DNA from 3 places in the Lysinibacillus sp. FSL P2-0066 genome. Region 2 is predicted to be linked to each of the others. Evidence: riboswitches for the same ligand, from Rfam matches in the RefSeq annotation. Region 2 holds a riboswitch; each other region holds the start of a gene.
What was found. Region 2 has a riboswitch for S-adenosylmethionine ahead of metA (homoserine O-succinyltransferase). Riboswitches for the same ligand answer to the same signal wherever they lie in the genome.

Region 1 (3,285 bases), 1.1 Mb from region 2:
GCAAGCTTGGAAATAACCGTATTAAACCTTGTATTTATAGGAGAAGTATGGCACACTGAAAGTGAATATATTACATATTTATGGAGGGGTTTTTTGCATGAGCACACCTAAAGACTTACGATACTCTGAAGAACATGAATGGGTAAAAGTAGAAGATGGAAAAGTACGTATCGGTATTACTCACTTCGCACAATCTGAATTAGGAGATATCGTATTCGTTGAGCTTCCACAAGTTGGCGACGAAATCAAAACAGATGATCCATTCGGTAGCGTAGAATCAGTAAAAACTGTTTCTGAATTATATGCACCCATCTCAGGTACTGTAGTGGAAGTAAATGCAGATTTAGAAGATAGCCCAGAATTCGTTAATGAATCACCATATGAAAAAGCATGGATGATCGTTGTTGAGCCTGCTGATGCATCAGAAGTTGAGAAACTAATGACAGCAGAGCAATACGAAGAAATGATCGCTGAATAAGACAAGCCATAATCGAAAAACGTCGGCAACTACCGGCGTTTTTTGTTATATAATGACTTATAAGTAGGGATCTCTAAATGGAGGTGGCGTAATGTTCGAGGGAAAATGCTTGATAGTAGAAGGGCGCTCAGATAAGCTACAAATTGAGCCTATTTTGAATGAGAATGTTACAATACTATGTACGAATGGTACAATTGGTGTGCATCAATTAGAAGAACTACTGGATCCCTATGAGGGCTGTGAGCTATTTACTTTTTTTGATGCAGATACTTCAGGCGATAAGCTACGTGCATTAATGGACAGACATTATCCAGAAGCTGAACATCTGCGCACAATGCCAACGTACAAGGAAGTAGAAACAACACCAAGAAAAGTGTTAGCGATGATTTTACTGCGTGCACATTTTTCAATCCATAATGAATATATTTTGTAAGGTTGCGTGAGTAAATGGAAGAATGGTCAACAGAGCAGTGGGAAGCGGCTAAACAGTCGGGAGAGAAAACTGCATTTTATTTATATACACCGATGTGTGGAACGTGTGCAGTGGCATCTAAAATGATGTCCATTATTGAACAATTACTGCCACAGCTACAAATAGGTAAAGCAAATATCAACTTTTTGGAACACATTGCCTATGAGCATCAGATTGAAAGTGTTCCATGTCTACTCATCAGTGATGGCGGAAAAGTGACAAAAAAGATTTATGCCTTTCAATCCGTACCATTTTTATATGAATTGTTAAAAAAATCAATTGACTGAACTTTACTAGCGTGGTAAAGTAACAAATATATTACTAAAACATTAAATATATCGAACTCTTATGAAGAGTGGCGGAGGGAAGTGCCCTATGAAGCCCGGCAACCATCACAATGTGAAAAGGTGCCAAATCACCCAAAGATTTTTCTTTGAAAGATGAGAGAACGGTTTAACGTATCATACGTGACCCCTTCTACTTGTCTGTGAGTGAAGGGGTTTTCTATATGAGAAAAGGAGTATTCGCTATGATCCAGCTTCAAAATATTACAAAGAAATACAAAACAACAAATGGCGAATTAACGGCAGTCAAAGACGTCAACCTTACTATTAATAAAGGTGAAATTTTTGGCATTATCGGCTATAGTGGCGCAGGTAAAAGTACCATGATTCGTTTACTAAACGGTTTAGAGAAACCAACAGCAGGAACAGTAACGGTGAACAATCAGGAATTTTCATCGATAAAAGGACAAAAGCTTAGAGCAGCTAGACAAAAGGTAAGTATGATTTTCCAGCATTTCAATTTACTTTGGTCGAGAACAGTTGCCGAAAATATAGCTTTCCCTTTAGAAATCGCAGGCTTTCCAAAGGCTCAACGTGAAGCACGTGTGAAGGAATTAATAGCCCTTGTAGGCTTAGAAGGGCGCGATAAGGCATATCCATCTCAGCTTTCTGGTGGACAAAAGCAGCGTGTAGGGATTGCACGTGCATTGGCGAATAATCCAGAGGTTTTACTATGTGATGAGGCGACATCAGCACTCGATCCTGAAACAACGGATGCCATTCTTGATTTACTCGTTGATATAAATGAACGCTTAGGCTTAACAATCGTCCTGATTACCCACGAAATGCATGTCATCCGCAAAATTTGTCATCGTGTAGCGGTGATGGAGGCAGGCGAAATTGTGGAACGTGGTGAGGTATTACAAGTCTTCCAAGCACCACAAGCAGCCATTACCAAAAAGTTTGTCTCTCAAATTACAGACACTAAGGAAACACAGGATACGGTAGCACAAATTAAAACAAACTATCCAACTGGACAACTTGTCAAATTAATTTTTGTTGGTGAAAAAACAGAACAGCCTGTCATCTCACATCTTGTGAAACAATTTGATGTAGAAGTAAGTATTGTTCACGGAAATATTTCGCAAACAAAAAATGGTGCATATGGTACATTGATTGTGCAAATTGATGGCACTCAGACAAACGTCACTGAAGCCCTTCGTTATTTAAATACAGTCGAAGTACAAACGGAGGTGATTGCAAATGCTAACTAACCTCTTTCCGAATGTAGACTGGGAAAATATGTGGCAAGCTACGTATGAAACTTTATACATGACAGCTATATCAACGGTTGTGACATTTATTCTAGGGTTAGTCATTGGTATCGTTCTATTTTTAACAAGCCCCAATCAGTTATGGGCAAATAAAATCGTTAACTTTTTAACAGGATCACTCGTTAATATTTTCCGTTCCATTCCATTTATCGTATTAATTATTTTATTAATTCCATTTACGAAGTTTTTACTAGGTACAATTCGAGGTGCCAATGCGGCGTTACCTGCTTTAATTATCGGTGCAGCACCGTTTTATGCTCGTATGGTATTAATTGCGTTACGTGAAATAGATAAAGGTGTTATTGAAGCAGCCCGTTCAATGGGGGCGAAAACTTCTACAATTATTTGGAAAGTATTGGTCCCTGAATCATTACCAGCTTTGATTTCTGGTATCACGGTAACGGCTGTTGCTCTTGTAGGTTATACAGCGATGGCAGGAATTATTGGTGCAGGTGGTCTTGGTAACTTAGCTTTCTTAGACGGCTTCCAGCGAAATCGCCAAGATGTGACATTAATGGCAACTATTTTGATCTTAGTAGTCGTATTTATTATTCAATGGATTGGTGATTTAATTACTGAAAAAATTGATAAACGCTAGCACGAAAATGAGGTTATTCCGGTTTTTACCGCTAACATATTTAAAACAAATACAAGGGAGTGTCATAAATGAAAAAGTTATTAGCAGGATTATTTTTATCAATACTTGTACTAGCATTA
Region 2 (3,285 bases):
GTTTTTTTGGGAAAATCACAGCGATTTGTTTCCTGATTATGACCTTTCTTTCCGCTGGAGAATTACTCTATTTTATCGGTATTTTCATGAAAACGGAAGTTATGCCAGAGACACCGACATTAGCATTTGCCCTACTGTTCAGTATCATTATTATGTATGCCGCTTATTTAGGGATTGAGACCTTTGCCCGTTCGGCAGAAATCCTTTTTCCAATGTTTATTTTTATATTTATTTTTTTCATCATTAGTATTAGCCCTCAAATTACATTTGAGAATATTCAGCCACTGCTAGAAGCAACGAAAACATCTATGCTTTATAGTATTACACGCTTTATGAGTATCTTTTCCTTTCCTTTACTTGTGTTATTGATGCTATATCCTGCTAGCGTCAATGTACAACCAGCTGCGCAGAAAGGGCTATATATCGGGACCATCCTTGGCGGAGTCGTCTTAATTACGTTGATTGTCCTATCGATTCTTGTACTAGGGCCTGAAAATACTGCGGCTAGAACATTTCCTAGCTATGCCTTAGCGCAAAGAATATCTATAGGGAACTTTTTGCAGCGTATTGAAATTATCATGGCTTTTATGTGGATATCTTCCATTTATATTCGTACATTTATGTACTTCTATACGACCGTTGTGGGCCTTGCACAAATTTTGAAAATCAAGGATCATCGTCCACTTATTTTACCGATGGGTATCATTGTCATTGGACTTTCCCAAATAGTACATCCAGATATTGTGCATTCCACTAATTATAATAATGAAATTTGGCCAATCTTTTCCTTTATTTTCACCATTTTATTACCTATACTTTTGCTGATTGTAGCAGTCATTCGAAACCGCAAGTCCAAGGCTCAAAATAATGAAACACCTCAGCAGGAAACAAAAAATGACAATCAAAAAGTCTAATTTCTTCTACGTTAGAAAAGAAATTAGACTTTTTATTAATTAAATATGATATTCGATTTCATCTACAAAATCCCATTCATATGGTGTTTCTTGGTAAACATAGTAGTTCAACCAGTTAGAGAATAATAAATGGGTATGGGCACGCCATGTATTCATCGGCACTTGTGTTGGATCGTCATTCGGGAAGTAGTTTACAGGAACGGCGATATCTATGCCCTTCGCCACATCGCGACTGTATTCATCGGCTAGTGTTGTCGCATCATACTCTAGATGCCCCGTAATCATAATATTTTTATTATCTTTTGATTGTACAATAAATACCCCTGCATCCTCTGAGTAAGATAATAGTCGTAAATCGGGATGATTGCGAACCTCGTCAATCGAAACAGATGTATAGCGAGAGTGCGGCGCAGTAAATAAATCACTAAAGCCTCGTACCAAATCCACTGTTAAATCTGTAATCACATGGGAGTAGACGCCTGAGCATTTAGCAGAAAGCTCGACCTTCCCAATGCCATAATGGTGATACAATGCAGCCTGTGCCCCCCAACATATATGTAGCACGGATGTCACATTCTTTTTAGACCAATCCATAATTTCTGAAATTTCCTGCCAATAGTTAACCTCTTCAAAAGCCATTTTCTCTACTGGCGCACCAGTAATTATCATACCATCATAGCGTCGATGACGAATCTGGTTAAACGTTGTGTAAAATAGCTGCAAATGGGATTTACTCACATTTTTTGACTCATGTGTGGCCGTATTTAAAAAGGTAATATTTACCTGTAATGGTGTATTTCCTAATAAACGTAGTAATTGGAGCTCTGTTTTTTCTTTTTCAGGCATTAAATTTAAAATTAATATATTTAATGGACGGATTTGCTGTGTTTTTGCACGATCCTCTTCCATGACGAAGATTTTTTCCTCACGTAAATGTTCTCCAGCTGGTAAATTTTTCGGAATATTAATTGGCATCTTGCTTTCCCCTCTCTATAATCACTCTCTTTTAGCAAACCTTGCTTGCGTAGAATGCAACGAAATTAAAAAATCCTCCTCATTCCATACGAGATAGAATGAGAAGGATTTTTTCACGTCCACTCTTATCTCTCAAAGGAAAAAATCCTTTGCTGGAATTAGCACCTTTCTAACAATTGTTAGAGGTTGCTGAAGCGTCATCGGGCCAAATCCCTCAGCTTCTCTTGATAAGATTATTTAATTATCTTGAATTGTAACACGAACTAGTTAGAATATCAATAATTCATAGAATATTTTGTGATTCATGTGCATGTTCCTTGCTCATTTGATGTACACTAAGCTTGCTATATGTGGTGTTTCTACATTTAAAATTTATGGTAAACATGCCGTAATTATGTTACCATATACTTTTAGTAAGAGAGAGGAACGTGAATAGTTTGATTAAAATTGAATTTCCAAAACCAGATCTAGTAATCCGTCAACGTGAACAAGATTTAAAACCAGGTGATGTGCCAATCACACCTTACTTCGGTTTTATTGACTTCCATAAAATTACACGTGATAAAGGCGGCATTTTCTTATTCTATAATGACAAGAATGAGCTATTGTTTGTTGGGAAAGCACGTAAAATTCGTCAACGTATTAAAAAACATTTCGAGGATAATGTATCTCCGATGAAAAACCATCGTGATGAAGTGTTCAAAATTGAAGTCTATGAAGTGGAAGATCCAATGGAACGTGAAATTTACGAAACATATGCGATTAATACTTTCCGCTCTAAATATAACGTAGACAAGGTCTTTTATTAGACATCACGCAAAGAAACCGAAATCTCATCGAGGGATTTCGGTTTCTTTTATCACATAATGGTCATACGATCAATCGGTGTACTGTGACCGTTTATTCGCAAATCAATGGTATCAAGCTCAGGATTCTTGACGGTGATTTGAAAAACATAGGGATGTGCCTCTTTCCTTTGCTCGCTGCCTTCTTCTAACTGGATGATAAGTCTATTTCCCTCAGCCGTAATATCTGCCAATACATTTCCCTTTGAATAATAAACGAGATAATATGGTGCATCATTTTCATGCAATAATTGAATTCGATCAGTAGCTACAATATTTTTTTGGACAATGTCTGGGACAACCGTTAGCTCATGAATCGTTGGTGGATCGGTAGGTGGTGTAGCATTACAGGCTCCTAGCATTAGTAAGCTCATTAAACCTAGCAACACGAATTTTTTCAAGTTACTCCCCTTCCCTTATACGACTATTCTAAGAAAAAAGCTTTACGCTCCTTAGCAATCCAGTCTTCTAACTCCTGATCATCACGTTTTACTAATCGATTGATGAGCACATCATGCCATATATAATCCTCTAACAAATAAATATGAACG
Region 3 (3,285 bases), 2.0 Mb from region 2:
TATTAAGATAAGAATATGTCTATTTTATTGTAGAAAAAAACCTGTGTAAAATAGATGTTTTTTACAGCAATATTAGTAGATAAAGAGAAAATATATGGTCACACAAAATACAAAAATATCCATAAAATATTATTTCTTTTTCTTAAAAGCAGTAGTTACTTTAGGCTCTGTCCCATTAACTAAACGTTTAATATTTTCTATATGCAGGATGATAGCTATGCCAAAAAGAAGGACAGCTATAATGGTTGGGCCAATGCCTGGAATCCATAAATAAGTTGCTGTACAAAAAACGAGATAAAATTCTAGAACACCTACAATTAAATAATTTGTTGCAAAGGATAAAATAACAAATAAAATAAGTGCAAATAAACCAATCTTCCAATCAACAGCAAGTAAAATACCAATGATGGAGGCCGTTCCTTTCCCGCCGTTGAAGCCCATATAGAATGGGAAATTATGACCTAAAATAACCCCAGCAGCCATAATGTAAGTAAGCAGCCATATTTGTTCTTGTGTCAAATGAGTGGCATCCGCTAGATAAAAATGTGCACCGATAATAGCGACAACGCCTTTGCCGATATCAATGAGGGCTACTAAAACGCCATATTTCCAGCCAAGGGAAAGAGTAGCATTCGAGGCACCCGCATTTCCGTGGCCAGCTTTTTTTAAATCAACCCCAGATAAAAATTGAGCCACTTTAGAGCCGTGAATACAGCCTATTAAATAGCCAATCATAAGAAAAATGATCACGGCCTTTACCATAAAAATACTCCTCTCAAAATTTTTTCTAAAATAGTGTATGCGTTCATATTACGTATAAGAGCAGACAGAAGTTTCGGAAAAAATAAAATTTACATGTTGACAGAAAAAAACTCTATGTTTATACTGTGTAACAACGATGGAAATTGAATCTCATACTCTTATCAAGAGCGGCGGAGGGATAGGCCCTATGATGCCCGGCAACCAGTAAGTAATGAGCTTACTAAGGTGCTAATTCCTACAGATTCTAACTTGGATCTGGCAGATAAGGGGAGGAAAACTTGCAACCGCAACCCTCTTCTTAGCTGAAGAGGGTTTTTTGTTTTCTACAGAAAAATCCTCCTCATCTCCGGTACCATCGTAAAAAAATAACCATTTGGAGGTACACAATGACAAATTTTAAACCAGAAACATTGCTGTTACATGGTGGTCAAGAGCCAGACCCAGTGACGGGTTCTCGGACAGTTCCAGTCTATCGCTCAACTGCTTTTGTATTTAAAGACACTGCTCATGCGCAACGTCTTTTTGCCCTAGAGGAAGCAGGGAATATTTACACACGAATTACCAATCCGACTGTTGATGTGTTTGAAAAACGTGTGGCTTTATTGGAAGGTGGAACAGCAGCAGTAGCACTTTCATCTGGTGCAGCGGCTATCGCATTTTCCATTTTAAATCTAGCTGGAGCTGGTGATGAGATAGTAGCAGCTAGTTCTTTATATGGCGGTACGTATAATTTATTTGCTAACACATTACCAAACTATGGTATTAAAACAATTTTTGTAGATGAAACAAACCCAGAGAATTTCAATGCGGTGATTACTGATAAAACAAAAGCTGTCTTTGCAGAAGTTTATGGTAATCCAAGCTTAAAGGTTTTAGATATTGAAGCAGTAGCTAAGATTGCACATGATAATGGGCTACCACTAATTATTGACAGCACGTTTGCTTCTCCTTATGGTTCTACACCTATTGAATATGGTGCAGATGTTGTTGTTCATTCAGCAACTAAATGGATAGGAGGCCATGGTACAACCTTAGGGGGCGTTGTTGTAGACGCTGGTAAGTTTGATTGGGCTAGTGGGCGATTCCCAGGTTTTACTGAACCAGATGCTTCTTACCATGGGTTACGCTATGGAATTGATACAGCTTCTGCTGCTTTTGCTACAAAGCTACGCGTACAATTATTACGTGATTTTGGTCCAACATTAAGTGCAGATGCTGCCTTTAATTTATTGCAAGGGTTAGAAACGCTTCATTTGCGTATCCCTAAACACAATGAGAATGCATTGGCAGTGGCTGAATATTTACAAAACCACCCATCTGTGGAGTATGTAAATTATAATGGCCTAGAAGATTTCCCGACACATGAGTTGGCAAAAAAATATTTAAGAAATGGCTTCGGTTCAGTGCTTACATTTGGCATCAAAGGTGGACGTGAAGCTGGGCGAAAGCTTATTGATAGCGTGAAGCTATTTTCACATGTAGCAAATGTAGGTGATGCTAAGTCATTAATTATACATCCTGCTTCCACTACCCATCAGCAGCTATCAGCAGACGAATTAGTTCAAGCTGGTGTAACCGAGTCGCTCATTCGCTTATCCATCGGTTTAGAGGCAGTAGAGGATATTATTGCTGATTTAGATCAAGCCATTACACAGGCAACAACAAGTGAACAAACTGTAGAAGCTTAAGATTTAGAACAGAGGGAAGAATGGTGTAGCGTTTACGTATTTTCTCATTCGATTTGCCTCATTTGGTAATGCGTTAAACGTTGCTACATCAACTATTTACAACATCCGTTAATTATCAGAACCTTATAAAAAATAATACCAAGTAATTTTATATGTATTATTGACTTAATTAAATCCATGCTATATACTAGGAAATAAGTTAAGAGTACGGAAATTATTGTTAAAAAGGAAAATGTTTTCATAAGTGCTCCCCCACTTTTGAATATATAGAAGAGTAGTTGCCTAGCCAGTAACTGCTCTTCCAAAAAACTGATGATAAAGGAGTGTTTAAAATGGGTAACATCTATAGTGCGCAAAACATTGTATCCTATCTAATATATGAGCTAAATGAAGGACACGTTTTTGTCAACAATAAATCCATTCAACACCTTCTTACATCAGTCGAAAAGAAATGGCAACAAGTTTTTGGTCATACAGCATTTCAAGAACAAGTTTTTACTGAAAAAGAAGACTATACTGTTAAGGAAGTATTTGAGACATATGAACAGTACGGTGTGAGCCATATCTCACTTCCTGCCACAGAGATTTACTTAAAGTATGGTACATTTCAATTAGTGGAACGTACGTATGCAATACCAGATTTTACAGAAGAAGAAATTAGTCTTGTTCAACACGCTTTAGAACAATATCGCTATCAATTGCTTTCAAGAGCAAGTTAAAATCCCCTCATATTTTTATGCTCATTCTCTGCTGCTACAGGGAATGAGTTTTTTCTTTAAAGGGATTGTTATGAATGTCTGAGCATACATATATAATAGAAGAAAGACATTCATAT

Region 1: linked by a shared signal. The riboswitch ahead of MKZ14_RS17455 (methionine ABC transporter ATP-binding protein) and the one ahead of metA (homoserine O-succinyltransferase) in region 2 are both predicted to bind S-adenosylmethionine.
Region 3: linked by a shared signal. The riboswitch ahead of MKZ14_RS01860 (O-acetylhomoserine aminocarboxypropyltransferase/cysteine synthase family protein) and the one ahead of metA (homoserine O-succinyltransferase) in region 2 are both predicted to bind S-adenosylmethionine.

Annotation. Positions count from the first base shown of each region.
Region 1 covers NZ_CP150202.1:3,480,828-3,484,112, reverse strand. The annotation lists gene MKZ14_RS17475 (arsenate reductase family protein) at 1-16, shown strand, start outside; gene gcvH (glycine cleavage system protein GcvH) at 98-478, shown strand; gene MKZ14_RS17465 (hypothetical protein) at 570-911, shown strand; gene MKZ14_RS17460 (thioredoxin family protein) at 926-1,237, shown strand; SAM riboswitch class I at 1,294-1,397, shown strand; gene MKZ14_RS17455 (methionine ABC transporter ATP-binding protein) at 1,480-2,508, shown strand; gene MKZ14_RS17450 (methionine ABC transporter permease) at 2,498-3,166, shown strand; gene MKZ14_RS17445 (MetQ/NlpA family ABC transporter substrate-binding protein) at 3,235-3,285, shown strand, end outside.
Region 2 covers NZ_CP150202.1:2,376,130-2,379,414, forward strand. The annotation lists gene MKZ14_RS11765 (endospore germination permease) at 1-914, shown strand, start outside; gene metA (homoserine O-succinyltransferase) at 954-1,889, opposite strand; SAM riboswitch class I at 2,012-2,123, opposite strand; gene MKZ14_RS11775 (nucleotide excision repair endonuclease) at 2,327-2,698, shown strand; gene MKZ14_RS11780 (hypothetical protein) at 2,749-3,135, opposite strand; gene MKZ14_RS11785 (TrmB family transcriptional regulator) at 3,159-3,285, opposite strand, start outside.
Region 3 covers NZ_CP150202.1:377,366-380,650, forward strand. The annotation lists gene MKZ14_RS01855 (glycerol-3-phosphate acyltransferase) at 130-762, opposite strand; SAM riboswitch class I at 918-1,031, shown strand; gene MKZ14_RS01860 (O-acetylhomoserine aminocarboxypropyltransferase/cysteine synthase family protein) at 1,149-2,450, shown strand; gene MKZ14_RS01865 (hypothetical protein) at 2,783-3,169, shown strand.